3 regions of the Exiguobacterium sp. s70 genome follow, and region 2 is predicted to be linked to each of the others. Evidence: riboswitches for the same ligand, from Rfam matches in the RefSeq annotation. Region 2 holds a riboswitch; each other region holds the start of a gene.
The links. A riboswitch is a leader RNA that binds a small molecule or an ion and turns the genes downstream of it on or off. The one in region 2 is predicted to bind thiamine pyrophosphate.
Positions count from the first base shown of each region.

Region 1: it holds a riboswitch for thiamine pyrophosphate, as region 2 does, so the genes downstream of both, thiT (energy-coupled thiamine transporter ThiT) here and thiW (energy coupling factor transporter S component ThiW) in region 2, are expected to answer to the same signal.
Region 3: it holds a riboswitch for thiamine pyrophosphate, as region 2 does, so the genes downstream of both, KNP84_RS10785 (Ykof family thiamine-binding protein) here and thiW (energy coupling factor transporter S component ThiW) in region 2, are expected to answer to the same signal.

Region 1 is NZ_JACSLV010000002.1:434,635-445,321, reverse strand. It holds gene sdaAB (L-serine ammonia-lyase, iron-sulfur-dependent subunit beta) at 1-528, opposite strand, end outside; gene KNP84_RS06935 (DAK2 domain-containing protein) at 592-2,283, opposite strand; gene KNP84_RS06930 (Asp23/Gls24 family envelope stress response protein) at 2,306-2,668, opposite strand; gene rpmB (50S ribosomal protein L28) at 2,922-3,110, shown strand; gene KNP84_RS06920 (thiamine diphosphokinase) at 3,169-3,756, opposite strand; gene thiT (energy-coupled thiamine transporter ThiT) at 3,756-4,328, opposite strand; TPP riboswitch at 4,405-4,505, opposite strand; gene rpe (ribulose-phosphate 3-epimerase) at 4,525-5,181, opposite strand; gene rsgA (ribosome small subunit-dependent GTPase A) at 5,183-6,067, opposite strand; gene pknB (Stk1 family PASTA domain-containing Ser/Thr kinase) at 6,112-8,055, opposite strand; gene KNP84_RS06895 (Stp1/IreP family PP2C-type Ser/Thr phosphatase) at 8,061-8,795, opposite strand; gene rlmN (dual-specificity RNA methyltransferase RlmN) at 8,804-9,889, opposite strand; gene rsmB (16S rRNA (cytosine(967)-C(5))-methyltransferase RsmB) at 9,892-10,687, opposite strand, start outside.
Region 2 is NZ_JACSLV010000006.1:13,418-24,104, forward strand. It holds gene KNP84_RS12595 (LTA synthase family protein) at 1-576, opposite strand, end outside; gene KNP84_RS12600 (VOC family protein) at 690-1,088, opposite strand; gene KNP84_RS12605 (YcxB family protein) at 1,182-1,682, shown strand; gene KNP84_RS12610 (GNAT family N-acetyltransferase) at 1,664-2,143, shown strand; gene KNP84_RS12615 (hypothetical protein) at 2,138-2,404, opposite strand; gene thiW (energy coupling factor transporter S component ThiW) at 2,468-2,956, opposite strand; TPP riboswitch at 3,022-3,120, opposite strand; gene KNP84_RS12625 (hypothetical protein) at 3,145-3,465, opposite strand; gene KNP84_RS12630 (aminoglycoside phosphotransferase family protein) at 3,508-4,476, shown strand; gene KNP84_RS12635 (hypothetical protein) at 4,478-5,224, opposite strand; gene KNP84_RS12640 (hypothetical protein) at 5,317-6,012, opposite strand; gene KNP84_RS12645 (AAA family ATPase) at 6,111-7,031, shown strand; gene KNP84_RS12650 (DUF58 domain-containing protein) at 7,035-8,087, shown strand; gene KNP84_RS12655 (ribonuclease FAU-1 family protein) at 8,152-8,691, shown strand; gene KNP84_RS12660 (tetratricopeptide repeat protein) at 8,741-9,868, shown strand; partial or broken gene KNP84_RS12665 (GNAT family N-acetyltransferase) at 9,879-10,313, shown strand; gene KNP84_RS12670 (MarR family winged helix-turn-helix transcriptional regulator) at 10,448-10,687, shown strand, end outside.
Region 3 is NZ_JACSLV010000004.1:106,905-117,591, reverse strand. It holds gene KNP84_RS10820 (alpha/beta hydrolase) at 163-1,062, shown strand; gene KNP84_RS10815 (CPBP family intramembrane glutamic endopeptidase) at 1,019-1,717, opposite strand; gene KNP84_RS10810 (lytic transglycosylase domain-containing protein) at 1,796-2,488, shown strand; gene KNP84_RS10805 (DUF1643 domain-containing protein) at 2,523-3,110, shown strand; gene KNP84_RS10800 (energy-coupling factor transporter transmembrane component T family protein) at 3,126-3,860, opposite strand; gene KNP84_RS10795 (ABC transporter ATP-binding protein) at 3,860-5,188, opposite strand; gene KNP84_RS10790 (ECF transporter S component) at 5,181-5,756, opposite strand; gene KNP84_RS10785 (Ykof family thiamine-binding protein) at 5,749-6,342, opposite strand; TPP riboswitch at 6,424-6,524, opposite strand; gene KNP84_RS10780 (GTP-binding protein) at 6,586-7,779, opposite strand; gene KNP84_RS10775 (hypothetical protein) at 7,885-8,148, opposite strand; gene KNP84_RS10770 (SMP-30/gluconolactonase/LRE family protein) at 8,161-9,042, opposite strand; gene rlmN (dual-specificity RNA methyltransferase RlmN) at 9,219-10,280, opposite strand; gene KNP84_RS10760 (amidase family protein) at 10,350-10,687, opposite strand, start outside.

The DNA of each region.
Region 1 (10,687 bases), on a different contig from region 2:
ATGCCCAATATTCAACTCATGCCGGGCCAAGATGCCGGTCACGGCCGCGATCGCCCCGAAGCGATCATGGTGCAACACGACGAGTGCCGGACCACCGCCTGACAGTTTGAGCGGGAATCCGTTCAACTCGGTAATCTCGATCGTCCCGCCGCCGATTGAAATCCCGACGATTTCGAACGTTCCATCCTCGTCCTCGAGGTGGACCCGGGCCGTGTTCGGATGGTCTGTCAACGCATCGCTCGTCTCAAAGACGACCTCGATGCCGCGCTCTTTGGCGATATCGAGTGCTTGCGGGATGCGCAAATCGAACGTATCGAAGCCCATGATGCCGCCGACGATGGCGACATCGGTACCGTGCCCCCGATACGTATCGGCGAACGACCCATAAAACGTGATGTGCGCGAGCCGTGGCGTACGCCCGAACAACTTCCCAGCCATGAGGCCGATGCGCGCGGCTCCGGCCGTATGCGAACTCGAAGGACCGACCATGACCGGACCGATGATATCAAACACACTGCGATATTTCATCGCATTTCCCCCTTTCAAAAAAACCCTACCTTCATTATACAGAAGGTAGGGCTGAGTTACAGCTTATTCCACACTAAAAATGTAGGAGTAGAGCGGTTGTTTCCCGTCATGAACCTCGATTTCAATCTCGTCGTTCTTCGACTCGATATACGCCGAGAGTGCTGCGACGTCTTCCGCTGACGAACCTTCGCCCGTCAAAATCGTGATGATTTCGTCATCGGCATCCACGAGCGCGTCGACAAGCGCTTTCGCCGCTTCGAGGCTCGAAGCCGATGAGGCGACGATTTTCTTCTCGGCAATCGCCATGTGGTCGTCTTTACGAATCTCGACACCGTCGATGCTCGTATCACGAACCGCATACGTCACTTGACCAGACTTGACGGCGCTTGCCGCAGCCTTCATGACGCTCTCGTTCGTTTCCACATCCGCTTCCGGATTGAAGGCGATCGCTGCCGCGAGTCCTTGTGGCACCGTCTTCGTCGGAATGACCGAGACGCCGCAAGGTGCGACCGAGGCCGCTTGTTCAGCAGCCATGATGATGTTCGAGTTGTTCGGGAAGATGAAGACGTGATCCGCGTTGGCCGCTTCAATCGCCTTGACGATATCTTCCGTCGATGGGTTCATCGTCTGACCGCCCTCGATGACGTGGGCCGCCCCGAGTGAACGGAACAATTCGCTGACCCCTTCGCCCATCGCGACCGTAACGATCGCGAACGGCGCTTTCGCCTTCGGAGCCGTCGGAGCAGCCGTTTGAACGCCGTGCTGGTTGGCGCCATGCTCTTCTTCTAAGATGGTCGAGTGCTGTTGACGCATGTTCTCGATTTTGACAGCGACGAGTTCCCCGTAACGCTGTCCTTTCGTGATGACGTCACCTGGCGTCTCGACGTGAACGTGAACTTTGAGCAACTCTTCGTCTGCGACGACGAGGAGCGAGTCACCGATTTCAGACAATTCATTGCGGAACGCGTCCTCGTTGAACGGCGCGTCCTTCAATTTCTCGTCTTGGAACCGGACCATGATTTCCGTGCAATAGCCGAACTCGATGTCTTCCGTCGACATGAATCCTTGCGCGGCGTGGGCATGATGTTCAGCTTCAATGAGCGCATCCATGACCGGTGCATGTGGTTTCTCAAGTTCTTTGCCTTCGAGGCTTGCGAGGAACCCTTCATAAATGACGAGCAAGCCTTGGCCGCCTGAATCGACGACGCCGACTTCTTTTAAGACCGGCAATAAGTCCGGTGTCCGTTCGAGTGAAGCTTTCGCTTCGACAATCACGAGTTCCATGAACTCGTTGAAGTCGCTCGTCGACTCTGAAGCACGGAGCGCTTCGTCGGCCGCTTCACGAGCAACCGTCAAAATCGTTCCTTCAACCGGTTTCATAACCGCCTTGTATGCCGTATCGACGCCACGTTTCAACGCTTCGGCGAAATCGACTGTCGACACTTCTGTCTTGCCTTCGATTGCTTTACCGAAACCACGGAACAACTGGCTCAAAATAACGCCCGAGTTCCCACGTGCCCCCATCAAGAGACCGCGTGCAAACTTCGATGAGACGTCAGCGATATTCGCCGAGTTGAGTGCGGCCACTTCTTTCGCACCCGATGTCATCGTCAAATTCATGTTCGTCCCCGTGTCGCCGTCCGGCACCGGGAAGACGTTAAGCGAATCTACATAATCCGCATTCTGGCTCAAGTTGGCTGCACCGTTCGCGACCATGTTCGCGAACACCAATCCATCTAAACGTTTTAAACCCACACCAAATCCTCCTTCGTTCTCGTCAGTCATTCGTCAGACGAACGCCTTGTACGAATATGTTTACCGACGAAACGTTTAATCCTAAAGTTTCACCGAGCGTGTATTTTACACGGCTTTGCACGTTGTATGCGACTTCCGACACTTTCGTCCCGTAGCTTACAATGATGTGCATGTCGATATGTACGTCTTCTCCATCTTGACGTACGACCACGCCTCGGGCGTAGTTTTCACGTTTCAATAGTTCTGCGATCCCGTCTTTCAATTGAGCTTGAGACGCCATTCCCACAACGCCGAAACATTCCATCGCCGCACCGCCTGCGAGTGTCGCGACCACGTCGTTCGTGATGTCAATATTGCCATATGTTGTCTTCATTTCAATTGCCATATGGAGTAGCCTCCTTTATTCGGAATGATTCCTTCACTACATTCTACAATAAGTACCTAGTTATTAAAAGAACCTGCTCCATAAACTCGGTCAATTGTAGCCGTAACCCTCATTCATTATTAAAATCCTTTCCAGTAATGTCAAGTTTTTTTCTTGTCATCCTATGATTTTCTAGTTGCATCGTGAAAAAACCCGTGCTAATATAAACGAGTGTCTATTAGGACGAACCCACATAAAAAAGGAGGGGAAACGCATGGCACGTAAATGCTACGTAACAGGTAAATCACCTAAATCAGGTAACAACCGTTCGCACGCACTCAACAAGACAAAACGCACTTGGGGTGTAAACGTACAAAAAGTTCGTATTCTCGTTGACGGTAAACCTAAACGAGTTTGGGTTTCAGCTCGCGCTCTTAAATCAGGTCTCGTTGAACGCGTATAATTTTTATACACGAACGAAATAAATCCCAGCGGCATTCGCCGATGGGATTTTTTTGTGTTCATTTTTTGACATACAGCACGAGCACCATGCCTTCGTGCACGATCAAATCCGCCGCTTCATCGTCCCATTCGTTCGAGATGGTGAGCGCCTCATGGCTGACGACATCGTGACGGTCGAGCGGATATTTGACGCCGCGGATGGTCACGTTCGCCTGCTTCCATGGGATGAGCGACAAATAGTGACCGTCTTGACGCGGGAGTTCATAGCGTCCCGACCCGACGAGTCGTACCGTCTGCCCTGCCGTGACGAGACGCATCTCCGGATACGCCTCGAGCAGACCGATATTGCTGAGCGTCATATCGAGCCGGCCGCCGAGCGCACCGTAGACAATCATCTCCGTCGCGCTATGCCCCCGTGCCGCCTCGAGAGCGATCTCGAGGTCGGTCACATCTTTCTCAGATGGATAGCGGACGGCGTCGATCGGCACTTCGCCCGTGAAGGAGTCGAAATCGCCGACGACGAGATCTGGGTTCAGCCCGTGGTTCAACAGTGTCTCGTACCCCCCATCGACGCCGATGATGTAATCGACGTCACGCGGGAGTCCCGAGATTGGTTCCGGGCTGGCCGCCACAATCAACACCCGCATTAGCGGACGTCCCGGGTCGCGAGCGTCGCGAAGCGCGGCGCCGAGACGAACAAGAGGACGAGGACGACGGCCGACACGAGGAAGGACGGGAGCATGTACGTCATGTTATAGGCGAACGAGTAGGCGACGACCGGACCTTCCGCGTATTCGGCGAAGAAGACGATCCCCGACAAGACGTGGGCGCCGTAACGAAGCAGTGAACCGAGGAGCGCGCCGAGCACCAAATAAACGACGAGCGTCTTTTTCGCCTCATCCTTGGCGGCTCGTTTCACTTGACCAGCAAACAGTCCCGCCATCCCGACGACACCGTAAGCGAACGTGTAGTCGAGCAGGAACTGGACAGGCGTGAAGATATAGGCCCCGAACAGCAGTTGCAGCGTTCCGACAAGTGCACCGGTCGCAAGTCCGCCTTTCAAACCGTGACGATACGCCATGACGAAAATCGGCAACATCGCCAAGCTGATTGACCCGCCTTGCGGCATCCGGAACGGGATGAGCAAATCAAAAATCAAACCGAGTGCGGCGAACAATGAGATTTCAATGAGCGCCTGTAATTTTAAACGTTGTTTCATCTATTTCCCTCCTTAAAATATGAGCGAACGACAAAAAGCAGCATGACGTAAACGCCATGCTGCTATCGAGTAGCAACGTGCATTTTCGCCACATCCCTACGTCCGTGTGAACGGAACAGGTTCAAAGGGTTAGCGTATGCCTCTCAGCCACAGAATGTGACACCCCTTGCGACAATATTTGTTGTTCTATGGACGATTATACACGAGATGCGTTGCGAATGCTATCGATTGCATCTTTATAGCTCGGCTCGTTATAGATGGCCGAGCCGGCCACGAGCACGTCAGCACCGGCATCGATACATAATTTCGCAGTCTCCGCGTTGACGCCGCCGTCAATCTCGATTTCAAAGTCGAGACGGCGCGCTTGGCGCATCTCGTTCAACGCCGCGATTTTCGGCACGACCGATTCGATGAACTTCTGACCCCCAAAGCCAGGGTTCACCGTCATGAGAAGTACCATGTCGACGTCACCGAGCACGTGTTCAATCAATGACAGCGGCGTATGCGGGTTGAGAACGACGCCACACTTGGCTCCGGCCGCCTTAATTTGTTGAAGCACGCGATGCAAATGGTTCGTCGCTTCGACGTGGACGGTGACGATGTCCGCTCCCGCCTTGATGAAGTCTTCGACGAAGCGCTCCGGTTGGTCGATCATCAAGTGGACGTCTAACACCATGTCCGACTTCTTCCGTAAGCTCGCGAGCACCGGGAGACCGATCGAGATGTTCGGGACGAATTGACCGTCCATGACGTCAAAATGGATATAATCCGCGCCGGCCTCTTGGACCGCCTTCACTTCTGCCTCTAGGTTGGCGAAGTCCGCCGCTAAAATCGAGGGTGCAATTTTAATCATGTCAGTACCTCCGTTGTCTATCGTTTAACTCTGCCATAAACGTAACATAATTCTCATAACGGGTGGAAGCGATTTCTCCCGCCTCGACGGCCGCTTTGACGGCACAACCCGGTTCGTTCAAATGGGCACAGCCTCGGAACTTACAGTCGTCGTGCCGCTCGACGAACTCAGGGAAGCACCAGCGCATCTCCTCGACTTCGAGTTCTTCTGGGAACTCGAGGCTTGAGAAACCAGGCGTGTCAGCGACGAGCCCGTCAGCGAGCGTGATGAGCGTGACGTGACGCGTCGTGTGCTTGCCTCGGCCGAGCGACTTCGAGATTTTCCCGGTCGCGAGTTCTAGTTCCGGCGCGACCGCGTTCAAGAGCGAACTCTTGCCGACTCCGGTCTGTCCGGCAAACACGCTCGTCTTCTCTTTAAACGACCCACGAATTTGTTCAATCCCCGACCCGGTCTCCGTCGACGTCTCGATGACCTCATAGCCGATTGACCGATATAAGGCCGCTGCCGCTTGAATCGTTTCGAGTTCCGACTCCGTCAACAAGTCCATTTTCGTTAAGACAATAATCGGATGGACTTGCTTCGATTCGATTAAGACGAGGAAACGGTCGAGCAGATGGAACGAGAATGCCGGTTCCTTGACCGAGAACAGCAAGAACGCTTGATCGATGTTAGCGATCGGCGGGCGGACGAGATGGTTCGACCGCTCATCGACGGCCAAGATATAGCCTGTGCCGTCCCCTTGGTCTTGAATATCGACATCGTCGCCGACGACCGGCGAGATGTTCCGGTTGCGGAAATTGCCGCGGGCGCGACAACGGATCTCTTGTTTCTCTTCCGTCATGACATCATAAAACCCGCCTTGTAATCGAATAATCGTACCTTTCATCCTATGACCTCCTTAGAAAAAGAGGCGACGCGCGCGCCACCTCTTCATTGTGAATCTTTTGCTTGTGCGTACGTCACCGTATCCGTCCGGACGACTTCCCCGTCGACTTCGATCGTCGCGGTTCCGACTTCGTCCGGTGCAATGACGAGCGTATACGAGTAAGTCGTCGTCTCCGTTATCTTATCACGCAACACTTCGACTTCGCCACGGGCGTCTACCGTCCGAATGACGACCTCGAGTGCCACAGGTTCTTCGCCTTCAGCAGGCGGATCGATTTCGACGTTGACTTCCCGTTCAATCGAGACGTCGGTCGGTTCGACCCCTTGCGACACGATGACGGTCAATTCCGTCCCCGGGTCGACGGCTGTTCCGGCCGTCGGTAACTGACGAATGATTTGGTTGGCGGGCACGCTCGTTGAATACTCGTCTCGTTTGACGATTTTCAAGCTATTCTGTTCGGCGTACGTCGTCGCTTCCTCAAACGTATACCCGGCTAAATTGGCGAGTTCGACTTTATTGCTACCGGTCGAGACGACGAGCGTCACCGTCTCTTCAGACGGGACGACCTCGTTGTCCGGAGCAATCGACTGGGAGATGACATCGCCGCTATCGACCGTCTCCGACGCCTCGGATTGAATTTCGATATCCGCAAAGTCGAGGTCTTTGAGCGTCCGCTCGGCCGCCGACTGAGACAATCCTTCGACGTCCGGCATCGCGACCGTCTCTTTCCCGGCCGACACGACAATCGTCACGGTCGTTCCGCGTTTCGGTTTCCGACCGGCTTGCGGTGTCTGCGAAATGACGTCGCCAGCGGCGATGTTATCGCTCGCCCGCTCTGTCGCTTCGACGACAAAACCGGCTGTTTCGAGTTCGGTCGTCGCTTCGTCGTTCGTCATCCCGACGACGTCTGGCACGACGGCACGGGACATCTCATCGGCGATGACATATGCCCCGATTCCGCCGCCAATCAACAAGAAGAGGAGTAGGAGCCAAAGCCACCACTTCTTCTTCCGTTTCGGCTTCGATTTCACTGTCTCAGGTTCGCTCGGTGCGACCGGTTGTTCCGGTGTCTCTTTGACGTTCGGTTCGTCCGGGACGACCGGTGACATGACGAGCGTCTGATCGAATGCGTCCTGTTCCGTACTGAGGCGTTTCGGTTCGTTCGCACGTTCCGGGTCGAGCGCCGTCATGCAATCCTTCTTAAAGGCGGCGACCGATGTGTGACGGGCGCCCGGTGATTTCGCCAGCGCCTGCATGATGCAGTTCTCAAGCGCTTGCGGGATGTTCGGGTTCAAATCCATCGGTCGAATCGGGTCGTCTTGCAAATGTTGAAGTGCGACGGCGACTGGCGTCTCGCCGATGAACGGAACGCGTCCGGTCACGAGTTCATACAGGACGGCACCGAGTGAATAAATATCTGACTTCTCATCGGCGAACTTTCCGCGCGCCTGTTCTGGAGAAAAGTAATGGACCGAGCCGAGCACTGACATCGTATGGGTCAGCGTCGCGTTCGACATGGCCACCGCAATCCCAAAGTCCGTCACTTTGACGTTGCCGCTCTGATCGATCATCATGTTTTGCGGTTTGATGTCCCGATGAATGATTCGATTCGCATGGGCATGGTCGATGGCATCACAAATCTGTCCCATGATGCGAAGCGCCTCGTCGACAGATATGTACTCTTCTTGCAAATATTGTTTGAGCGTCATCCCATCGACGTGTTCCATGACGATGTAATAGATGTCACGCTCGTCTCCGACGTCGTAGATGGCGACGATATTCGGATGGTTCAGACTAGTCGCCGCGTGGGCTTCCCGTTCGAACCGGCGTATAAATTGTTCGTTATGCGAGAATTCAGATCGCAACACCTTGATGGCGACGGTTCGGTTTAAAATCTCATCGTGAGCCCGGTAGACATTTGCCATGCCGCCGCTGCCGATTTGCTGTTCGATCCGATAACGATCGTTGATTCGTTCTCCACTTCGCATCGGATTCATCCTCTCTTTCTATCTGTGAACTGGACGAGGGCAACGGTGATGTTGTCACTCCCACCCAAACGGTTGGCTTGATCGATCAATTGATCCGCCTTGACGTCCGCCGAGACGGGACGTTTCAAGACTTGCTTGATTTCCTCATCAGTCAAATGAGTCGTCAAGCCGTCCGTACAGATTAAAATCGTGTCAAACTCGGGTTCGGCAAACACTTGCAGATCAGGTTCGACATGCTCATTCGAGCCGATTGAACGGGTGATAATGTTACGTTTCGGATGGACGCGCATCTCTTCCTCGGTCAATTCGCCGAGTTGTTTCAACACGTTCACGTAGGAATGATCTTCCGTCAATTGCTGCAGCTTATCATCTCTCAAGGCATATACACGACTATCCCCGACGTGGACGATGACGATCGTCTCGTCGTGCCAACAGACACCGGCAATCGTCGTCCCCATCATGAGGAGGTTGGCTTGTTTCGAGAAATCGAGCACTTGATCATTGGCCAGTTCCACGTTTTGGCGGAACCAATTCTCCATCTCCATCGGCGAGGCCGGAAGCGTCGAGAAGGCACGGCGAAACTGCTCGATGACGAGCTGACTCGCGACCTCCCCGGCTTCATGTCCCCCCATCCCGTCGGCCACGAGAGCAATTCCGGCATGTTCGTCCCCTAAAATCAAGACGGCATCCTCGTTCTGTGCTCTCACTTGGCCTCGGTCGGTTCGGTATGCTAATTCCATCTTCGTGATTACCTCGTTTCTTGTTCGCGCTCCTTCGCTCGAAGCTGCCCACAAGCCGCATCGATATCCGAACCTTGTTCGCGACGAATCGTCACGTTCACTTTTCGATCTTTGAGCACTTTTTCAAAGGCAAAAATTTGTTTACGTGGTGTGCGGACGTAATCGCGCTCGAGCACGTGGTTGACTGGAATCAAGTTGACGTGGCATTTGACGCCTTTCAACAAGTCAGCGAGTTGATGCGCGTGTTCTTCCGTGTCGTTAACCCCGCCGAATAAACCGTATTCGAACGTGATGCGGCGACCGCTCTTCTCTGTATAGTAGTTGACGGCTTCCATCAACTTGTCCAAGTTGTAAGCACGGTTGATCGGCATAAGGCGTGTCCGAATCTCCGTCGTCGGCGCGTGAAGCGAGATTGCGAAGTTGATGCGCATGCCTTCATCGGCAAACTTGTAAATCTTCGGTACGATCCCACTCGTCGACACGGTGATGTGACGTGAACCGATGTTCAAGCCGTCATCGTGGTTGACCGTGCGCAAGAAGCGCATCAATTCGTCGTAGTTATCGAACGGTTCGCCGATTCCCATGACGACGACCGAGTCGACCCGCTCTTCGCTCGCGTCGAGCGCGCGCTGGACGTCGAGGACTTGGGCCGTGATTTCACCGGCCTCTAAGTTACGTTTCAAACCACCGAGCGTCGAAGCACAGAACGTGCAACCGATGCGGCAGCCGACTTGCGTCGTGACACAGACCGAGTTTCCGTACTCATGGCGCATGAGTACCGTCTCGATGGAATAACCGTCTTGAAGCTCGAACAAGAACTTGATTGTCCCGTCCTTTGATTCTTGACGGACGAGTTCTTTCAATGTCGTCAATTGGAACGCCGCGTCTAATTTCTCGCGGAGCGGTTTCGAGACGTTCGTCATATCGTCGAACGATGTCACACGCTTGACGTACATCCAGTCATATAACTGTTTCGCGCGGAACGATTTTTCTCCTGCCTCAATCAGCCATTGTTCGAGCTCTGAGTACGTGAGGGAATAGAGTGACGGCTTGGCACCGACTAATGGATTTTTTTCAACTGCTTTTGGATTCATGTTTATACCTCTTTCTTGAATGCGGCGATATAGAAACCGTCCGTCCCGAACGACGTCGGGAGTAATTTGAGTTCAGCGCGGTCCGATGACATCATCGGGTGCAATACTTGTGGAAGACGGTCTTGGAGTGTCTCATCCCACGTCAATCCGTTCGACAAAATGTAATCTGCCTGCTGTTCATTCTCAGTAGGGTCGATGGTACATGTCGAGTACACTAGCGTACCACCTCGTTTAAGCAGTGGCAAGACGGCGTCAATGATTTCACGTTGGACTTTCGGCAGTCCGGCGAGGGCGGACTTGTCTTTCGTCCATTTGATATCGGGCTTGCGACGGATGACACCGAGTCCCGAGCATGGGACGTCGAGTAAAATCCGGTCGAAGCTCTCCGGTTCAAATTTATCCCCGGCCTGGCGGGCATCGAGGGCAAGTGCGGTCACTCCATCGATATGCAGACGCTTCGCTTGACGTTCAATCAACTTCGCTTTATGCGGATGCAAGTCGAGGGCGACGAGCGTTCCACCGTCCATGCGTTCTGCCGTATGCATCGCTTTTCCACCTGGTGCGGCACACGCATCGAGGACGCGTTCCATTTTCCCGGCTTGAAGCGCATCGGCGACGATCATCGAGCTCTCATCTTGAATCGACAACAAGCCCATATCGATGAACGCTGTCGAGTGAACGTTTCCGGATTCGATGATGAGTCCGTCCGCTGACAGCTCCGAGCGTGTCGCGACGACATCGACTTCGGCGAGCCGTTCAATCATCTCTTCGACCGTGACGCGCTGGCGGTTGACCCGA
Region 2 (10,687 bases):
GAATGCATCGAGGCCGTGATAGCCCCAAAAGCCGAGCTGATAATACTCGCGCATGTTCGAAATCGAGCTTTTCCGGTGATCTGTTTCGGCGTAATGAACGACGGTAGGGACGGTAAAGACGATGAAGCCGACAAGAAAACCGGCGACCGCCAAACGGCGACCGAGACGTTTCGGTTCCGTGATGGGGTGTCGCTTCATATAGAGGAGGACAGCCGCGTAGACGAGCAAGTCCGTGAACAAGATGAAGTCGGGCGCTTGAATCAGTGTCAGAAAGCCGCCCCCGACGTCTCCCATCTGGCCGATATCAGACAGTAGGGCGGCCGACAGCAAGTTACCGAAATAGCGGTAGTACCAGACGTCCGAGATGAGGAGCGTGCTGTGCAGAAACAGCGACGCGAACAAAATCCAGCGGCGCGTCTGTTGTTTTATGAGTAGCGCCCAACTCGTCATCATCAAGATGGTCGCTAGATTGATGAACAAAAAGCGCAGGTCGAACGCGCTCGCCGTCAACAGACTGAATAGGAACAGCTTGGCGAGGGAGAGCGATAAGTAACTCCAATAATCGAGATATTTCATGAAAGGCCTCCAAACGTTACGGACAAAGTGTGTTCTCTGTCATGTACCTGTTCGAAGACGGCGAAAAACATGAGGGTGTGCGATTTTGGCAATAAAAAAAGCGAGGCAGCGCCTCACTTGATGACAAACGTGTCCCGGAGCTCGATAATCGTGCCTTCCGGGGCTTTTAATTTACTCAAATGACCGTCAACGACGAAGTAGATGTTCCCGCCGTGCTTTGGTAGGAACGTCACGCCAAGTGATTCTAGCCGTCTCACTTCCGCTTCGAGGTCATCGACATAAAGCGCGAAGTGGACCGGGCCGGCCACATGCTTCGAATACGGTGACAACGTCTCATCGACTTTCGCCGTTTGGAGCTCGATATAAAAATCACCGAGTTTAAGCCAGCTATTGAACGCGCGCGTATGAAAGTCGGGCGACTCCTGAACGAGCTCGAAGCCGAGCGCCTCATAAAATCGTTTGGATGCCTCATAGTCGGGCGTTTGGATGCAGAGATGGTGGATTTGTTTCATGATGTCACTCCTTTCTTTTAGTTTATCCAATCAACGTTCTGAACGGAACTTTTCTTCACGTGAGACGTATAGGACACCGAGGAGGGAATGATGATGAAAATCCAATACGAATTGACAGAAGACGACTATATCCGGTTCAACTTGAGCCATATTAAACGTTCGAAAACAGGAAAGCGGATGATCCTCTTACAGCGAATCATCGGACCACTTATCTTTTTAGGCGCTGCTTTCGTGCTGGCGACGTGGCTCCAAGAGACGGACTGGTGGCTATATGGCATATACGGGGTCGCGAGTATTCTTTGGTTCCTGTATTATCCGAAATACTTTGAACAGCATGTCCAGAAGCAGACGCGGCGTCTCATCGACGAACGCAGCAACGAAGGCATGATTGGCCCCCACACGATGGATTTGGAGGAGACTGGTCTGCGCGATTTAAATGAGTTCGGCGAGACGCGTGTGTCATGGGCAGGAATCAAGGAAGTCGTCGAGGAGGACGATTATGTGTATCTATACAACTCCTCGGTCAGCGCCTATATTTTGCCGAAGCGCGGACTGGACATGGAAGAGGTGCGCCGATGGCTGCCGATACGCTGACGATTCAACTTGTCGATGACACGAACCGGGAGGCTGTTGTCGCCTTGACCGTCGCTTCTGACCAAGCTCGCTTTATCGAAACAAACGCCGAATCGCTTCGCGAGATGGAAACCGATGTCAAATATGCGTGGCAGTGCTATGCGCTTTGTCGCGATGAGCATCCCGTCGGCTTCATGATGATTGGGGCCGAGAACAAGGTGGAGCGTTACATCTGGCTCGATCGATTTATGATCGATGTGACAGAGCAAGGGAAAGGCATCGGTTCAACATGTTTACAACTTACGATTCAGTGGATGCAAGAACGCTTCGATGTCGATGACCTCATCCTCAGTCTGCATCCGATGAACGAACCGTCGAAACGGTTCTATGCGAAGGGGGGATTCGTCGACAGTGGCCTGATTGATGAGGCGAACGGGGAAGAGATTTGGGTGTATCACGTCAAACAGGGACAGCCGTCATAAGTCGGCCGTCCCTGTTTTCGTCGTCGTTGAGCCTTGAACAGCACTGCCCGCTTTGAAAAAGAGAACGATAGCAGCCACTCCGAAAATCGAGATGAACACGTTTTGGAGCAGAACATCGACGAACATCGGCTCGCTCGAGAATGTACCCGTTGCGATTTGAGCGTTCCACCGTGTATACGTGGCAATCCGTTCAAGTGTGTACAACAGACCAGACATGAACAGGCAGGCGGTAGCCGCCAATAATAGCGTCAATCGATTCAAGAAATTACCTCCTAATATCTGATATCCTGATTTTACCATTTACTATCGGTGGGAGGGAAGTATTTATCGCTTCGCCGTGAGCGGTCGCAATTGCTTGACCCGAGCCAAAACAATCCAGCCGAGCACGGCCCCCGTCACACTCGAAGCAAGGAAAGCTGGGAAGAAGAACAGCGCCCCGAACTCGCTCCCCATCAATAACTTGGCATACGGGACGGCGACGAGCGAAGCGATAAGGCCGGTCCCGATGACTTCACCACATGCGGCGAAGGCTACGCGGTTCGTCCTCATATAAAAGATACCGGCGAGCAGTGCGCCAATCATACCACCAGGGAACGCGAGGAGCGATCCAGTACCGGTCATGACACGGACGAGTCCGGTCACGAACGCGACGAGCACGGCCCCGATCGGTCCGACGGTGACGGCGGCGATAACGTTCACCATATGTTGAATCGGATAAGCACGGGCGACACCGGTCGGAATCGAGATGAACAGAGAACCGATGACGGCGATGGCGACGAGCATCGCCATCCAAGTGAGTTGTTGAATTCGCATGAATAAGTCTCCTTTCGAAATGAAAACGCCACTTCTCCAAGTGGAAAAGTGGCGTGGAAAGACAGACGAATCCCACACCACTTCCCTACGCTGGTATGAGCCAGATCAGGTTCGAAGGGTCCGGCGCATGCCGTCTCAGCCCGAAGGCTCCCCTAGTGGTCGTTTATTACGTTAAGTATAGCATACCGTCATTTGATGCGGTCGAGCTTTCTTGGTCGGAACGTGACATAGATTGTGCCGACGAACAGGCCGTATAACAAAAGGGAGAAGACGAGATTGATTAACCATGGGAGTGTCCCCATGAACACGGCGACGGAAGCGTTTTGAAACCAGACGAGCGCGAACGACAGCCCGATGAAGCTGATGACAAGCGTTGTCCAAAAGCCGATGTCCCGGCGCTTGAACAGACGCCAGACGAGTAGCCCGATGAGGACACTGACGACGGCCGTCGCCCCTAAATACATATACAAGATGGCATCGACCGGGTATGAGTAATACACAACGTCCATATCGTTTCCTCCTAGGAGATGATGAAAGAAAGGGTGAACAGGATGAGTCAGGCAATTCCATGGCGTGACCGAGCGTTTCGTGAACGGTTCGAACGATGGATTGAGGCAAACGTGCCGAATGCGAGGTGGCACGTGATCAAAGATACCGATTTGACGTACTTGCTTGTTGGCGCGCTCAATGAGGAACGTTACTACGCCAAAGCGGTGACCGATATCAGCCGCGGCGAGGCCGGATTGTCGGCGTTTCTTGCCGAGCGGTATCCTGATTTCGTGCCTGACGTCATCGCCATCGATTCAGCCCGGAACTGGTTGCTCATGCGAGACATCGGCGGAGACGCGTTACGTGAACGACCGGACGTGAGTCGATACGAAGCGGCGTTGCGTCAATACGCACAGCTGCAGCGACAGGAGATCGACCAGATCGAGACCTACTTGTCTTACGGCATCCCGGACCGCCGACCGGCCAAGTTGAAGGGCGAAATTCGCACGTATTTACCTGAGCTCTGCGCCGGGCTCGAGCAATACAAAGCCGAGGCCGTGCTCGCGCTTCAAGATGAATTGATTGCCATGTGCGATGAGCTGGCGACCGGGATGCCGATGAGTCTTGAGCACGGTGATTTGCACGGCGGCAACATCTTCTGGCGGGAACGGACGAATGATTTGTGTATCCTCGACTGGGGCGACGCGACCGTCACGCATCCGTTTTTCAGCGTGCGCGTGTTTTGGAACGCGCTGTACGACTTATTGCCGGAAGAAGACGAGGTTGCCTGGTATAAACAGATTCAAACGATGCGTACGGTTTACTTGGAAGCGTGGAGCGGCGTCGCACCCAAGGACGTACTTTGGCGTCATCTACTGATCGCCGAGGAGCTCGGTTGCGTCTATCGTGCCTTGTCGTGGCATGTGTATGTGACGAGATACCGGTACGATGTAGCTGAGTCGAGCGATAAGCCGGCGCAATGGCTCAATTTGCTACTCGAGTACCGGGACTTGAAACGACGCTTCCGATAAGTCATTCATGTTTCTCGAGTAGGTTTTCATAATCCGTCTCGCTCCAAAACAGCGGAGCAATCGACTCCGGACCTTTGAAAATCTCACCGTCTCGGTCGTAGACGATTGCGTAGCCACCCTCGACTTCAAAGACGATCAAGTCGGCTTTCACTTCCTTGACCCCGTTCCCAGCGATGATGACATCTTTGAGCGGGTCGCGCGCCACTTGTACGCCCCATTCGTCGAGCTCGACGATGAGCGCGGACGTATAGGCGTGGCGGTTATAGAGCGCCTGGAACTCGTCTTGTGTCAAAACGACGTCCGTCGGGGGGGCACTCGTTCCGTATTTTCGTTTCTCAATCTCTTCGACGAATTGAAGGAACGACGCTTCTTGCCAAAACAGCGGCGCGACCGATTCGGAACCGTTGGCGATGTCTCCATTTTCACTCTCATAGACGGTGGCGTATGTGCCGTCATCGAGTTTGAACGGATGGATATCGGCGTATGTATGATGGATGCCGTCGCCGGCGATGACGACGTGCTCGAACGTCTCGCGGAACGGGGTGATTCCATCGTTCTCGAGGGCCTTCAAGAGCGGCGGGACTTTTTCGTATTGGTCGAACACGTCCTTGAAGTCTTCGCGCGTCCATGTGGTGATTTCTTCGGACGATGGCTCGTTTGTATCAGCCGGGACGATTGGTTTCTCGACTGGATCCGTGCATCCGGTAAGCAAGAACACACTGAATCCGAGCAAGCCTAGGCGTCTCATTAATCAAACCTCCTAAGAAAGTTACATTTTTTCCCTATTATCAATGAGCGTAGCACGTTTACGTCTTTGTGAGAACCTGGGTACTTTCTCGTTCAGGGGTGTCGCTGTAAGTAGCGGTCGAGTGCCTCGTGAAACCTTTGTTGCTGCTCGACCGGGATGTCATGCTCGGATGCGGCCCCATAGCGAATCAGATGATAGAGCGAGGCGTCGATGTCCGTCAGTTCGATGCGCTCGAACCAGTCGATGAGCGTCTCATTCGTCTGAAGCTTTAGCTCAGGGGCGAGTGAGGCGTTGAACGTGATGAGCCAATCTCTCAGTTCGATATTCGTGAGCAGCGGGAACGTCTGTGCCTCGATCGAGGCGTCCGCGTTGAGGGACAGTGGCACCGGAGCATCCGGCCTAGACGAGAACGTGAATCTTTCCCACCGTCGACGACGCAGCCATCGATGCACGCCATAGACGGTCAACCCGATGGCGGCGAGGAAGGCGAACAATGTGCCGAGTCCGCCGGGGGCATCACCATTCCCGCTACCAAATTTGAATTTGAGCATGTCTTGCTTCTCTTGCCGTTCTCCAGCTTTTCCAGGCTCATCGGTCGAACCTAAATCAATACCATCTTTTGGTGGAGGATTCTCATCTTCTTCTCTGCCCATCTCGGTCACGCTAACTGGAGATGAGGTGTTAATCGTTTGAAACCAACTGAACGTCTCCTTGCTGACAAAGACAAACATCACAACGAGACAAGCTGTCACAATCAAGAACCCGATAAATCGAGACGACCACTTCATGTTCTACCTCCTTACCAGAATGTTCAGACTATTTATTGTCTATATTACCATAAACAGGTAAACTTCGAATAAGACATATACTAACGGAGGGGAACGACATGGGAATCGAAGCAGTCATTAAACAGTTGAATGAAGTGTATTTAGGAAAAGATGAGGTCGTCCGGCTCTGCTGCACGGCCCTTCTCGCCGAAGGGCACATCTTGCTTGAGGACGTTCCGGGCACGGGGAAGACGTTGCTCGCCAAAGCGATCGCCGGCAGTTTGGACGGGTCATTCTCGCGCATCCAATTTACGGCCGATTTGCTCCCGTCCGACGTCATCGGGACCGACTACTTCAATATGCAGACGCAAGGCTTTGACCATCGGCAAGGTCCGATTTTCGCGAACATCGTCCTGATTGATGAAATCAACCGGGCCGTCCCGCGCACCCAGTCCGCGCTGCTTGAAGCGATGGAAGAACGACAAGTCTCAATCGGCGGGAAGACTTATCCGATGCCGAAACCGTTCTTCGTCATCGCGACGCAGAACCCGATTGAATCGGCCGGGACGTTCCCGCTCCCAGACGCGCAGCTCGACCGATTCCTCATCTCGATTCCGGTCGGCTATCCGGAAGCCGCCGAAGAGCGAGAACTGTTGTTGCAAGTGTTGACCGAGACCCGCAAACACATCGAGGCCGTGACGTCACTCGCCTCGCTGCAAGAAGCGCAGGCCGAGACGAGACAAGTCGCGATTCAGGACGATGTCCTCGACTATATGCTCGGTCTCGTCCATGCGACCCGGGCACACGCGTCCGTCGAGGTCGGAGTCAGCCCACGCGGCGCGATCGCGCTGCTCCGCGCTTGTCAAAGCTATGCCTATTTGGCCGGCCGACTGTACGTCATCCCGGAAGACGTCAAAGCCGTGGCGCCGTACGTGCTCGCCCATCGCATCAGCTTGACGCTCGAAGGCGGCATCAAGTCGACGAAAGCGAACGTCGTCGCGCACATTCTGGACACGGTGCCCGTGCCGGTCGAGGGCTGACGGATGATTCTGTCCACGCACGCTTGGTTGCAGCGCCGGCTCCTCCCTATATATCTCGTGAGCGGAGCCATGCTCGTGTTCTTCCCGTACGTATACGGATTGGGTTACATATGCTTCATTGTAGCGAGTGCGATTTGGATGCTCGAGCGGACGCGGCAACAACTCGAGCGGCACATCGATCTCCGGTTCACGCAATACGAAGAATTGCTGTTTGTCGGAGATGAGAGCCGGATCGTGTTAGTGGTCGATGGGGTGGACGAGTTGGATCGGCTCGGACTACCGCTACGGATTCGCCTGAAGTCGAGCTCGGGAATAAGCTTTCCGGCGCATGAGCGCCTTCCGAACGTGCTCGACTATGAGGTCGATGTCAGTCGCGCCCGCCACGAATTGGTCGTGCGCGCTGAGTATCGCGGACCAGCCACGTTCGAGGAATGCGTCATCGCCGTCACGCTCCCGTTCCGACTCGGGACGTATTTATATGAACGACCGGTCGATATAGAGTGGACCGTCCTTCCATCGCTCCTGTTGCATCCACCGGTCGGGACGAAACGGTTAGCGCTCGGGGACCGGCCGCTCTTGGCGTCACCGCTTCGAAATCCGTTGCAACTAATCGGGTCGAAACCGTATGAAGGGGAACCGGTGAAGGAGATCGATTGGTACGCGACCGCCAAACTCGGACGACTGCAGTCAAAAGTATTTCAACAGACGACGCTCGATACGTTCACGTTCGCCTTGGATTTGAATGGTCCGTCCGGTTATACGCTCCATCACGACTTTGAATCGCTCATCAGCCAAACCGCCTTCGTCACATCGCGCCTGTTAAAAGAGGACTGCAAAATCGAGTTGTTCTTGAATCGATTCAATGAGGATGGGACGATGCTCCATGTCCCGCTTCAGGAAGGCGAGCGCGGCATACGCTTCATCTTGCTGCAGTTAGCGACGATTCACCCAGGCAATCGCTTCATCTCGACAGACGCCTTTACGCGGATGGTCGAGCGAAAACGATTGAAGCAAAGCCACCTCGTCTGGTTCAATCAACACAATCTGTACGATTGAACAGGGAAATGTCGGATTTTGGCGAACTCTTTACGTATGAATTGGGTCAAAAGGAGAGAGACATATGCCAAAACGGAAATTTGCCAATCGTCGAGACTGGGAACGGATTTTGCAACATCGCTACGCGCAAATGGAGGTACATGATGACCGTTTCTCCGGGACCGTCGCCTTGTTTCAAATCGATGCGGTCCGCGCACCTCAATATAAAATGCACAAGGGAGAAGAGTTCATCGTCGCCGATGCCGGTTACAGCTGGCTCCAATATTTCCCGGACGACGAGCCGTTCGGTGTGACCGTCATGTTTAATGATGAAGGACACATCGTTCAATGGTACATCGATATCGTCGAAGCAATCGGATACGAGGACGGAATCCCGTATATGGACGACTTGTTGCTCGACATCCTCATCTTCCCGAACGGGGACGTCGTCCGCAAAGACGAGGACGAGTTCGAGGAAGCGACGGAGGCCGGAGAACTGACGACGGAGCTCATCGAGCAGGGCTGGCGTGACTTCCATGCGACGCTCGATCGGATTGAACGTCGGGACTTCGTCTATTTCGACTTGGCGAACGAGCATTACACCGAGTTGAAGCAAAAACTTTGAACGGCCTGTTCCCTTTGGTACAGTGAAAGAAAAAACAGGGGGACGAATCATGAAAATCATCAATACCGAGACGTGGTCGCGCAAGAAGCACTACGAATTCTTCAAGGCGTTTGACGCCCCGCATTTCAATGTGACGGCGAGCGTTGATGTGACGAAGTTACATACGCACGCCAAACGGACGGGCCAGTCGTTCTTTAAACTGTTCTTGTACGGTGCCGTCAAGACGGCGAACGCCATCCCGGAGCTTCGCTACCGCATTCGCGGCGACAAGGTCATCGAGCACGACGTCGTGCATCCCTCGTTTACCGTCATGATGGACGATGACGTCTTCAACTTTTGCACGGCGACCTATAAAGACGCGTTCCCGGACTTCATGGAAGAAGTGACGGCTCGGATGAGCGGGGCGAAACGGGAAGTCGTCGTCGGAGACGATGAGCCGGACAGTCTGCTTTACATCACGAGCGTGCCTTGGGTCACGTTCACGAGCATCAGCCACCCGACACACGACCAACAGCATGATACGGTGCCGCGCATCGCCTGGGGCAAATTCACGGAGACCGGTGACCGGATGACGATGCCGCTCTCGGTCCAAGCCCACCATGCCCTCGTCGATGGCGTCCATGTCGGTCGCTATTACGAATTGTTGCAAGCGTGGCTTGATGACTTGAGTGACTTGGAAGTCCAAACTCCTGAAGAGAAGGGGCTCGACGAAGCGATTCGTCTCCGTGAGAACGGAGAGCTCGAACGGGCGAAGCAGCTGTTCCTGATGTTGCTCCGGCAAGACGAGAAGAATCCGCGCCTCCATGCCCATTGCGCTTCGTGTTATGACTCGCTCGGTGAAGAGCGTCAAGCCGTCCCACATTATGAACGGGCGATTCGGCTCGGGCTCGCCGGCGAAGAGCTCCGTGAGACGTATATCGGACTCGGTAGCACGTACCGGGCGCTCGGCCGCTACGAGGACGCTGAGGCGTTGTTCACCAAGGCGATTGAACAGTTCCCAGACATCGGGGCGCTCAAAGTATTTCAAGCGATGACCCATTATAATCTCGGGCGCCACACTGAGGCGACCGGTACGTTGCTCGAACTGCTCGCAAGCCCGGAGCCGGATGACAGCATTAAACGGTATCGTCGCGCCATCGCGTTTTATGCGCGTAACTTGGACGAGACATACGATTAAGGAGAACCGGATGATCACACTTCAACCGATTACAGAACAAAACTGGTACACGTGCTGTCAGCTCACTCTGAGTGACGAGCAACAAGCGTATATGGAACCGAATGCGATTTCGCTGCTGCAAGCGATGTATGAACCGACGCTGCGGGCGTATGCGATTTAGGAGGACGAGACGATGGTCGGGTTTCTCATGTACAATACGGTACTCGAAGAGTTGGACGCGCGCTGGGTGTATCGCATTATGGTCGACCATGCGCACCAACGAAAAGGGATTGGACGCAAAGCGACCGAACTCATGCTGGAAGAAGTAGGGCAGCTCGGCACCGAACCGATCGTCGTCGGTTACCATCCCGATAATAGGGGCGCGCATCGATTATACGAAAGCTTGGACTTTGTCGACGAAGGCAATCGCTTCGGGCGGGAGATGGCGGTCATTCGGCGCAGATGAAAAGACGAGGCAACTCGTCTTTTTTTTTTTGAGACAAATTGATTGACCCATCAAACTTACCGTGTTATATTTATCTCGAATTAAAGATAATGAAATTTAAAGTATTGTTTTCTCTCAGTAGAGGAGGGGAACACATGGAAGAACGACAAACGTTAAAAGCGATTACGGTGTTGCTTCGGGCCTCACAGTCGATTCAAGACGTGGTCAAGCAAGAGGTTGCCGAGTACGGGCTGAACCCGACCGAGTTCTCGGTGCTCGAACTGCTGTATCATAAAGGCGATCAACCGATTCAAACGATCGGCAAAAAGGTATTATTGACGAGCGGGAGCATGACGTACATCGTCGACCGGCTCGAAGCGAAAGGCTACTTGATT
Region 3 (10,687 bases), on a different contig from region 2:
GTGACTATTCGCTACCATCATATGTGGCAACTCTATTCGGCACAATGTGTCTTATCTAACATAAGCCTTGGCGTTCCGTCATTGAAAACACACCATGATCCATATGGCGCGTGAATTGGGAACGCGTTTTCGGGTACAATAATGGGGAAAGGAGCGGTTCATATGCAGAAGAGATGGAAGGTTGGACTCGCAACATTATTCACTGGCTATTATGCCATCAGCTACTATGCGTTCAAACGCATGACACGAGGGAAACGCAAGACGCCCGAGATGCTGTTGGCCCCCTACACGAAGGAAGATCAATCCTTTTATCACGACGTGCCGTTTGAGCACGTCTCGCTCCGCTCGCAAGACGGATATCGCCTCTATGGGCGTGTCTACCGAAACGAAGGCTCATCGAAGTGGATCGTCTTCGTGCACGGCTATACGGCGTCCCACAGCTTCATGGCCCCGCATTTGGCGATGTTCCATCGCCTCGGCTACAATCTGCTCGCCGTCGATTTGCGGTCCCACGGCGAATCCGAGGGCGTGTACGCCTCGTACGGCTATCATGAGAAACATGACATCGTGGATTGGGTCGACTGGTTGCGGGTTAATGAATCCGTCTCCGAGGTCGGGCTGCATGGCGTGTCGATGGGCGCCGCCTCGATTTTACAGGCCGGTCCATTGACAGATGTCGATTTTTTGATTGCCGAGTGCCCGTTCGATGACATGAGACAACTCATGCGCCATCAGTTGAACGTCTTACACCGACTGCCTGGTGATTTGTTGTTGCCGGGAATCAATTACTTCCTTTGGACGCGAGCCGGATTCCGGATGCACCAAGTCCGACCGAAACGAGCGCTCGCGGCAATCGATGTGCCGGTCTTGTTCATCCATGGGACAGAGGACGATTTCGTCCCGACCTGGATGTCCGTCGAGATGAATGCGCTCAACCGCAAAAATGAGATCGCCCTCATCCACGGCGCGGAACATACGAACTGTATTTTGAAAGACCAGCCCGCGTATGAGGCGGCCGTCAGTCAGTTTCTGAATCGACGACGTGAATCGGTCCAGCAATAAGATCGAGCAAGGCATGAACGACCATCACCGGCCAGAGGATACCCATCGCCACATATAAATAACCGAGCCCCCACCCGACGAGACCGGTCACGAGGATGCCTCGGACACCTTGATAAGCGTGGGCCAACCCGAATAACGCTCCGCCGATCAAGGCGAGCATCGGGGGCGAGACGTCCACCCACAATGTGACCGTGTAGAGCAGCACGCCACGGAAGATGAACTCTTCGGTCACTCCAGCCGTCCAAGACACGGCGCCCCACGCTCTCGCCTCCTGAATCGTCTGAGGCAACAGCAACCGTTCAATCTCGAGCTCATAATATGGCCGTAACCGGCGCCGCAAACCCGGAGACGTTTTCACGAGCAGATAGAACGCGATCAATGCGGAGATGAGGACGCTCGTCAAAAAGAAGAACTGCCAGGCGCGCAAATCCCCCTCGGCCGGGGCGAAGCCGAGCCCGACCGCTTCAGGCGGGACCTGGAACAAAAAGACGAGGGCGAGCAACAGCAAACAGAGCCCCCACGCCGATTTGATGGTCTGATCGTACACGCGGCTTCGTCCGAGCGTTTCAATCATCGGTTTCATCAACCGGGCGTTGAACAATTGGACAATCAATAAATACACGAGAATGATGGTAAAGACGGCCTGTTCGAGCATGGATATCCACTCCTGTCCTTCCTGTTAGCTATATGCTACACTATTCGGGTATTGTCTAGAAAGCTAGGAGGCGGAATCTTGAAACGATTGATTTTGCGACTGACCGGTCTCTTGCTTGTGATCGTGCTGTGCCTCGGCGCAATCGGCTGGTTTGGTCAACATGATAAAGTGAACAACGCCCTTTTCCGGGCCTATTACGGGGATCATGGCATCCCCGCCGTCCATCGTGACGTTTATGAGGATGCGGCGGCGACCTATGACGTCGATTGGCGACTCCTCGCCGCGGTCCATCGCGTCGAGACGATTTTCTCCCATAGCTCATCGATGCGTTCATCGGTCGGGGCGATCGGTCCGTTCCAATTCATGCCGCGGACGTGGCTTGGTTGGCAGTACGACACCGACGACCAAAAAGGAGATGTCCCCGAGGATGAAGTCGATTTGACAGACCTCGCCCTCATCGAACAGTATGGCGGTCTCGGACGGGACGGCAACAATGACGGTCAGGCCGACCCGCACAGTCTCGTCGATTCGGCCCATACGGCTGCATATTATTTGAGTGAGCACGGTGGGACGACGGCAGACTCGACTGATTCGATTCGGAACGCCATCTTCGAGTACAACCGAAGTGAGCAGTATGTCAACGATGTGATGTCGTTTTATGAGTCATATCAAACTGACGTGTCTTATTTACCAGATGACAAGGCGTCGGCGACGCAACAAGTCGCCCGCTATACGATTCGCTATTTGGAATGGTTCGCCGGCTGGGTCTGACCTGGCACTATTTGAGCAAAAGTGAGGAAACATTATGAACACCCATATCGAGGAAGTGACGATTCGCGTCAAGTCGGTCTTCAATGAGGACAAGACAAAACGATATATGCGAACGTACGAATTCACAGATGTCGTCGACGGCGTCATCTGTGCCGTCATCATCTACTCACCCCGGATGAGTGATGCCTTTTTGTCTGGCACGACCACGCAGCGGGCGTATATGCTCATGCGTAACCATCTCGATCAACCGATCCGTGAGATGCGCGTCATCAGTCTCGTCCCGACACTCGCCATCAATGACAATCTGCCTTACGTCGAGTCACAGCTTGACGAGGTCAACTTTCATTACGTGGAGGAAACGCTCGACGAGGTCGAGGCGACCGGCGGGATGGTGATCGTCGGCTGGGGCTCTCCAGGACGCTTGATGCACCATGCGACTCCGTATAAGACGCTTTTCGCCGACCACGAGGCTCATATGTTCTGTATCGGTACGACGACCAAAGGCGAGCCGCAACAGATTCGTATGGCCAACGAGAACACGGTGCTCGAGGCGTTCAATAACGAATCGGTCAAACCGAAGTTTAGAATCGTGAAAGAAACGAAACAAGACGACTCCGAGTGAGTCGTCTTGTTTCGTTTATATGCCAATCCATACGCTCACTCCGAACAATACAATCAAGAGCGACGCCAACAAAAAGTCGTACCGAGTGATGGCGACGACTTCATACGTCGCTCGTGGTTCGCCCGTGAACCCGCGTGCCTCCATCGAGAACGCGATGCGTTCCGCTTGTCGGATTGATCCGGCCAGAAGCGGGATGATTAAATTCGGAACGTGCCGAATGTGATCGAGTCGCGTCTCTAAACGAACGCCTCGCAAAGCATGCGTTTCATACAGCTGCATCAGTTCATGCTTCAAAATCGGAAAGAAACGAAAGCCGACGAAGACACTGTAAGCGATTTTAGGCGACAACTTCCCTTGTTGCATCAAGCTGTAGACGAACCGTTTGGGATCCGTCGTCAGTGTGAACAGGAGCGACAACGCGGTGAATGCTAATACCCGTAAGGAGAGCGTCGCTGCTAGTATCACATTCTCGACGGTGACGTCGTCGCCGAACAGCGTGAACATGACCTCCCCGCCCGTCTCTTTTCCAAAGACGAGCGTCGTCCACAATGTCCCGAGCGCGGTGAATAAAAACGGAATCATGAATAGCCCCCACCGCTTCCAGTTCACGTTAGAAAAAAGAATTTGAAGTATAAGCGTTCCGATGAATACCGCAAGCGGCGTCCATGGATTGTACATAAAGGCGAGACCGAACATGAGCAACGTGACGGTCATAAATTTGATCGTCGGGTTCATCTCTTGAAACGTCATCACGATTCCTCCAGCAATAAACCGTGAGCTTGTAGTAGCTCTGTCTCATTCCAGAGCGATGCATCATATGGCCCACTCAAGTAACCTTCATGCATCAAGTAATAGGTGTTCGCGATTCGGGCGAAACTAAGGTCGTGTGTCACAAACAGAACCGCCTGGCCGGCCCTGATTCGTTCAACCATCAATTCATAAAGCGCACGAAGCGATACCTCATCTTGTCCAGCAGTCGGTTCATCGAACGCGATGAGCCGTTTATTCGAGAGCATCATCACGCCGATGGCGAGCCTTCGTTTTTGCCCGTGACTAAGCGAGAGTGGGTGGTCGTTACGAAACGGTCCAAGCCCGAGCCGGTTCATGATGTCCCCAATCGGACGATTATGGCCATATGCGAGCTCACGTGACACATCACTCGTGATAAACAGATGAGCCGGAGATTGTGGGACGAGTCCGACTTCTTGATGTTCGCGGGCAAGGCTCTTGAGCCAAGTCGATTTGCCACTGCCGTTTCGACCGAGTACGGCAATGAGATCACCCTCGGCGACGGTCAGCTTGCTCGCTGCTAAATTGAATGTTTTTTTGTTTAATTGCGGTACGTGAAATAAAAAATCATCTCCTTTTGTCACCTCAACCGGAGAGAACGTATAATCCGGGCGGGCAACGAACGGTCCATCATAGTTGATGCGTCCGTTCACTAGTTCCACTTCTCTGTCGAAGAACCCGCCCCATAGGAAGGGTCGATGTTCGATGACGACAACGTTTACCGTCTGTGCGACGTTGTCGAGCCACTGAACGAAACGGGTTGATGTCTCGGGATCAAGGTGCGCGAGCGGCTCATCGAGCAGTAGCCATTCTGGCTTCCCGATCAAGGCGCAGGCGACAGCGATTTGTTGCTTTTCTCCACCTGAAAGGTCATGAATGACTCGGTCACGATAATCGGTCAACTGCAATTCCGCTAAAATCGTGGCCACACGCGTCATCATCTCGTCCCTCGCCACGGCAAAATTTTCGAGTGTGAAAATCAATTCCTCCTCGACCGTCTGCATGACGAACTGACTGTCAGGATCTTGAAACACCGTTCCGACACGACGATTCACCTCACCAGCTGCATACGTATCATAAGAGCGGTCAAACAAATATAGTTTGCCCGTCACGATTCCATCGCAGTTCTCTGGATACAGACGATTCAACAAAGAGAACAATGTCGATTTCCCCGACCCGCTCGCCCCTGTGATGAGAGTCCTCCCAGCAGTTAATTGAAGCGTGATGTCCGTCAATACTTTGCTCTGTTTTTCCGGATAGCGGAATGACAGCTGTTCTGCCTCAACCATGCACACGTCCCTGACGCGCGATGGCATACCCTTCGAGCGCACCCGTCCGAAGCAACAAGTCGCTTAAAATCTTACCTCCCAGACCGGCAATGAGCATCCCGCTCGTCGCTCGTAACGCGAACATCGTCGCCACGTATGTCGGACTGAGGGCAGCGAGTCCACCCATGACGTACGTATACGCGAAACTAGTCGCAGCTGCACCAAATCCGGCCAGCATGAGCACCCAAAGGTCATATCGCTTGTAGCTCGTGACCGCAAACGCCGCTTCAGCACCAAGTCCTTGAATGATCCCGACTAAAATAATACGAGGTCCAATCGCGTTACCAATCATCATCTCAATCGTCGCCGCAAGCACTTCGGACAAGAATGCGGCGCCAGGTCGGCGGATGATATAAGCCGCAATAATCGAGACGATGAACCAAATCCCAAAAATCCATTCGTACGCGATCGGTCCAATCAAGCCAGCCCATAGATTCCCGACATGTACGAACGCCAAATAGACGACAGCGAACACGACCGATAAAATGGCCAACAAGACGATTTCTTTTAACTTCCACGACTTAAGCATGCTGCTGTCCCTCGTGTGACGGGCTGTTCACGCTGAACGTGACCGTCATGACGACGTGGCTCGTCTTCGCACGGACGCGGTCGAACGTCGCCTCGTAAAATGAAAACACCGGTTCGATGTCGCCGTGAATACCCGAGGCGTAATGCATCGAGTCATTGAAAACGCCACGCTCTTTCGCAAAGGCAATTTCTTCGTAGATGATGTCCATATACTTCGCGTCCCCGAGCGGATAGAGGGCGAACTGGGAAGAGACGTACTGGGTCGATACCGGACCATTCACAGGATCAGTCGTCACGTCGAGCAGATTGTCTCCTGCCGTGTCGCCTGGGCACCCGACCGAGAACGTCCCGCTCATCGACACATGTTCCCCGGTCTTCGTTGCATGTGACAAGACGGCTTTGGCCACGTCGAACACATGCTGACTGCGTCCCCGGATGACCGTCGAGACGTCATCGGTATGCCGCCAAACGTTTTGCAAGTTCGTCTCTTTCAATGCCCCTTTGATGACACTCACAAAATCAGATGTCATTGGACTCAGCGTAAAGCGGAATCCGACGATCGGACTCGTACCACATTGGTTGTTCATGTTCTATTCCCCCTTATTGTATGTACACAAAAAAGCCGCATCCATGAGAATGCGGCCACTCGTCCAATGTAATAATCCATTAGAAAAAGTGCCACACTTCCTCACGCCGGTATTACCCGGATCGAGTCATAAGGGATTGGAGTCATGCTCACATCTCAGCCGAAGCACCCCTAGTGTAGTCCAATGTATGCGGTTATCTATGCAACGAGAAGTATAGACGACCGCTCCGAATTTGTAAACGGTTTATGTGAAAGTCACGATACCGTTCCCCGGAAGCGTGTCCTGCAACGTCGTCCAATCGAGCGCCATCTCCTCATCCGTCAACAAACACGCGTCGAGTCCGGCCTCGATGACCGCACGCTCCATCCGCTGCCCGATCAAGACGAGCTCCGTCTGACGGTCCCCGTACGGCTCGACGTAGTCGGCGGCGAGCTCAGGTTCTGCCGTGAACATGAGACTCCGCTCTTCCTCCGGCAGCGTCGCGAGCCAACGTCCCGCGTGTTCGAGCGTCGAGGCGTACCCCGCTTGCGAGAACAGGCAAGCGATGTCGTTCCGGGAGGCGATCCATAAGAAACCTTTGGCGCGGACGACTTGATCCGGGAACGCCTCGATCCAGGCGTGGAGCCGCTCCGGATGAAACGGACGGCGGCGGCGATAGACGAACGAACTGATGCCGTATTCCTCCGTCTCTGGTGTGTGTGTCTCGGCCTCTAGTTCTTGAATCCAGCCGGCGGCGTGCATCGCCTCCTCGAAATCGAACAGATTGACGTCCAACAGCTCCGTCAATTCCACATTCGCGTAAACTGACGTCAACAGTTTGGCGGTTGGATTGAGCGCATTCAACAGCCCGGCCATCTCACCGAGTTCCGTCTCGGTCACGCGGTCCGCCTTGTTCAAGACGATGATGTCCGCGAACTCGATTTGGTCGACGAGCAGGTCGACGACTTCGCGGACGTCCGTCTCATCGATGGCCTGCTTGCGTTCATGGAGCGACTCGCCCGAATTGAAATCTTTCAAGAACCGATACGCATCGACGACCGTCACCATCGCATCGATATAGACACGGCTCGTCAAGTCGATGCCAAGGGCGTCATCGGCGTATGTAAACGTTTGGGCGACTGGAATCGGTTCTGAGATGCCAGATGACTCGATGATAATCCCGTCGAGCTCACGGTCGTTCGTGATCTCCTGCACCGCTTCGAGCAGGTCTTCACGGAGCGTGCAACAGATGCAGCCGTTCGATAGCTCGACCAATTTTTCGTCCGTCCGCGAGAAACCGTTCTGCTCGATCAATCGTTCGTCGATGTTCAACTCGCTCATGTCGTTGACGATGACCGCATATTTCTTGCCGGACCGATTGTTCAACAGATGATTCATCAACGTTGTCTTGCCGCTCCCTAAATAACCGGACAGCACCGTGATTGGAATTCGTTTCATATATCCCCACTCCTAAATCGTAATCATTACTTTTTAGATAATGACGGGTCACCTTTGTCTTGTCAAGAAAAAAAAACACGCCCGTTCCCGGACGTGTTCCTTTCCCTATTCTTCCAACGCCTTGCGTTCCGCCTCGGAGCGGGGATACGTGTTCGCTTGCCACTCGGCCCGATAAATCGAATCGAGCTGCGTCAGACCGACCTCATCCTCATCCTTATCGGCATCGACACTCGGGGCCTCATCCCAGCGCGGATTCAAATACGTGTGGTCGTCTTCCCGGTTCGCATCCAATAGTTTTTGGATCCCGACCCGGGCCACTGCCGCGAGTGCCAAACCGATGCCTGCACGAACGAGCAATCGCTTCACCATCTCTTTACCTCCTTATCGTCCAAACCGATAGAGCGGCATCCCTTTCACGTCTGTATCAATTTTAAAGACCGACCCTGCGTCCGGATGGGCTTTGAGTGCCTCGTCATCCATCCCTTCACGAGCCGTCGTGATGGCGAGTTGGTTCAAGTCGTCGCCGACAAAACAACACGACGTGACGTTCGGGGCCGGCACGAGCACTTCGAGCACTTTTTCACCCGTCTTCGGGTTCCAGCGCGAGACACGGCCGCCGGCAAAGTGTGCAATCCATAAGAACCCTTCCTCATCGGACGTCATGCCGTCCGGGAATCCTTCCTCGACGGTAAAATCGATGATAGCCTCCCCTTCGCCGAGCGTCCCCGTCTTCAAGTCAAAGGCGTATTTACGGACCGTCTCGGTCGGTGTATCGATATGATAGAACGTCGAATGGTCGGGTGACCATGTCAGTCCGTTCGATAATGTCAACTCGCTCAACATGACCTCGGTCGTGCCGTCGCGATTCAGGCGGTATAGCGTCGCTTGTTCCGCCTCGTCTTCAAGATGGAGCGTGCCGGCGAAGATGCGTCCGTACGGGTCGGCTTTGCCGTCATTGAAGCGGAGCTTTCCTTCCGGGTCGTCGAGTTCGACGATTTTATCGAGCTCTTTTGACGTCTCGTCCCACTCATAAATCCCGTCTTTCAAGCCGACGACGACGCCGTCCGTCACTTTCGGGACCGCGAACCCGATCTGTTGTCCCATATCGAACGACGACAATTCATCTTCCTTCTCATCGTACCACCAAAGTGTATGTCCCTCGATATCGACCCAATAGAAGCGTTTCAGTTCCGCATCCCAACACGGGCCTTCCCCAAGCGTATTTCGAACTCGAATCCATAACGCAGCGTTTACTGTCTCCATTGAATTGCCTCCACTCTCTACATTGATTTCAAGTGACTATTCCCTGAGGGGGCAATCTCTATTCAACATTTCCCAAAATAGCAACCGCTCGGAAGAAAAATATTGAACCGGGCCGGCATCCTTCTAGGGCAGAAGACAAAAAAACTCCTTGAATCATGAGATTCAAGGAGTCTCTGTCATTTTGCGCCTTCGACATTCATATGCTTGCTGCGCAACTGGCCACAGGCCGCATCGATATCAGTCCCGTGCTCGAGACGGACACCGGTATTGATGCCCCGCTTCTTCAAGACGTCATAAAACGCCATGATGTCCTCAGACGTGCTCCGCTCATACTGAATATGCTCGTTGACCGGATTGTACGGAATCAAGTTGACGTATGACTTGTCTTTAATATCGTCAATCAAGTCGGCGAGTTCCTCGGCGTGCTCCGGCAAATCGTTCACTTTCGATAAGAGAATATATTCGAACGTGATGCGTTTGTTCGTCTTCTCGACGTAATAACGGATGGCCGGCATGAGCTTGTCGAGCGGGAACGCCCGGTTGATTTTCATGATTTGCGTCCGCAACGCATCGTTCGGGGCGTGGAGTGACAGCGCCAAATTGATGCGAAGATCGAGGTCCGCGAATTTGTAAATCTTGTCGGCGAGACCGCTCGTCGACACGTTGATTTTACGCGGTGCGATGGCGAGTCCGCGTTCGTCTTTGACGACACGGAGGAAATCGACCAAGTTATCGAAGTTATCGAACGGTTCCCCGATTCCCATGACGACGATATGACTGACGCGGGCACCTTCCCCGACCTCGTCCAAATAATGTTGCACGGTCATGATCTGTTCGACGACTTCGCCGGCCGTCAAATCGCGCGTCTTCTTCAAGAGACCGCTCGCACAGAAGCTACAGCCGATGTTGCAGCCGACTTGCGTCGTCACACAGACCGAACGTCCGTATTTGTGACGCATGAGCACCGTCTCGATATAGTGTCCATCATGCAATTTAAGTAAAAATTTGACCGTACCGTCGCCCGCTTCTTGTTTGACGAACAGGTCTTGCGTCGAGATGACGTATTCGGCGGCGAGCGCCTCACGTACCTCGGCCCGTACCGAGATCTCCTCGATGTGTTTGACTCGGTCGATATAGAGCGAGTCCCAGATTTGTCTAGCGTGGAAGGCGCTGTATCCCCAAGAGACGCACGCTTCCGTCAGCTGATCAAATGTCAGCCCGTATATAGATGGTTTCATTGCTATCTGTCCTTTCTTCAATCCGCATACGTACCATTGTAGCGGACGTGGACGACCGGTGCAACGTTCTTATAACGGTGGGACGGGACGTGTCACGTGACGCTCGAACGCATAGGCGAGACGAATCAAGTCGCGTTCGGCATAGCTCGTCCCGGTGAACGATAGACCGAACGGGGCCCCGCTCGCCTTCAAGCGATACGGGATCGTGACGGTCGGATGGCCGGCTTTCGCCGCCATGTCATAATTGTGGTCATGCGGCAAGACGAGCGCATGAAGTTCCTGCTCGGCCAACAATCGGTCGATGCCGTCCGTCTTGGCGTGATAGACGTCGTCGAGGCGGCGCATCAAATAGGCGTCCTCAATCAAGCGACCCGATTGTTCGTTCGCTTTCTCGAACGTCTTCTGTC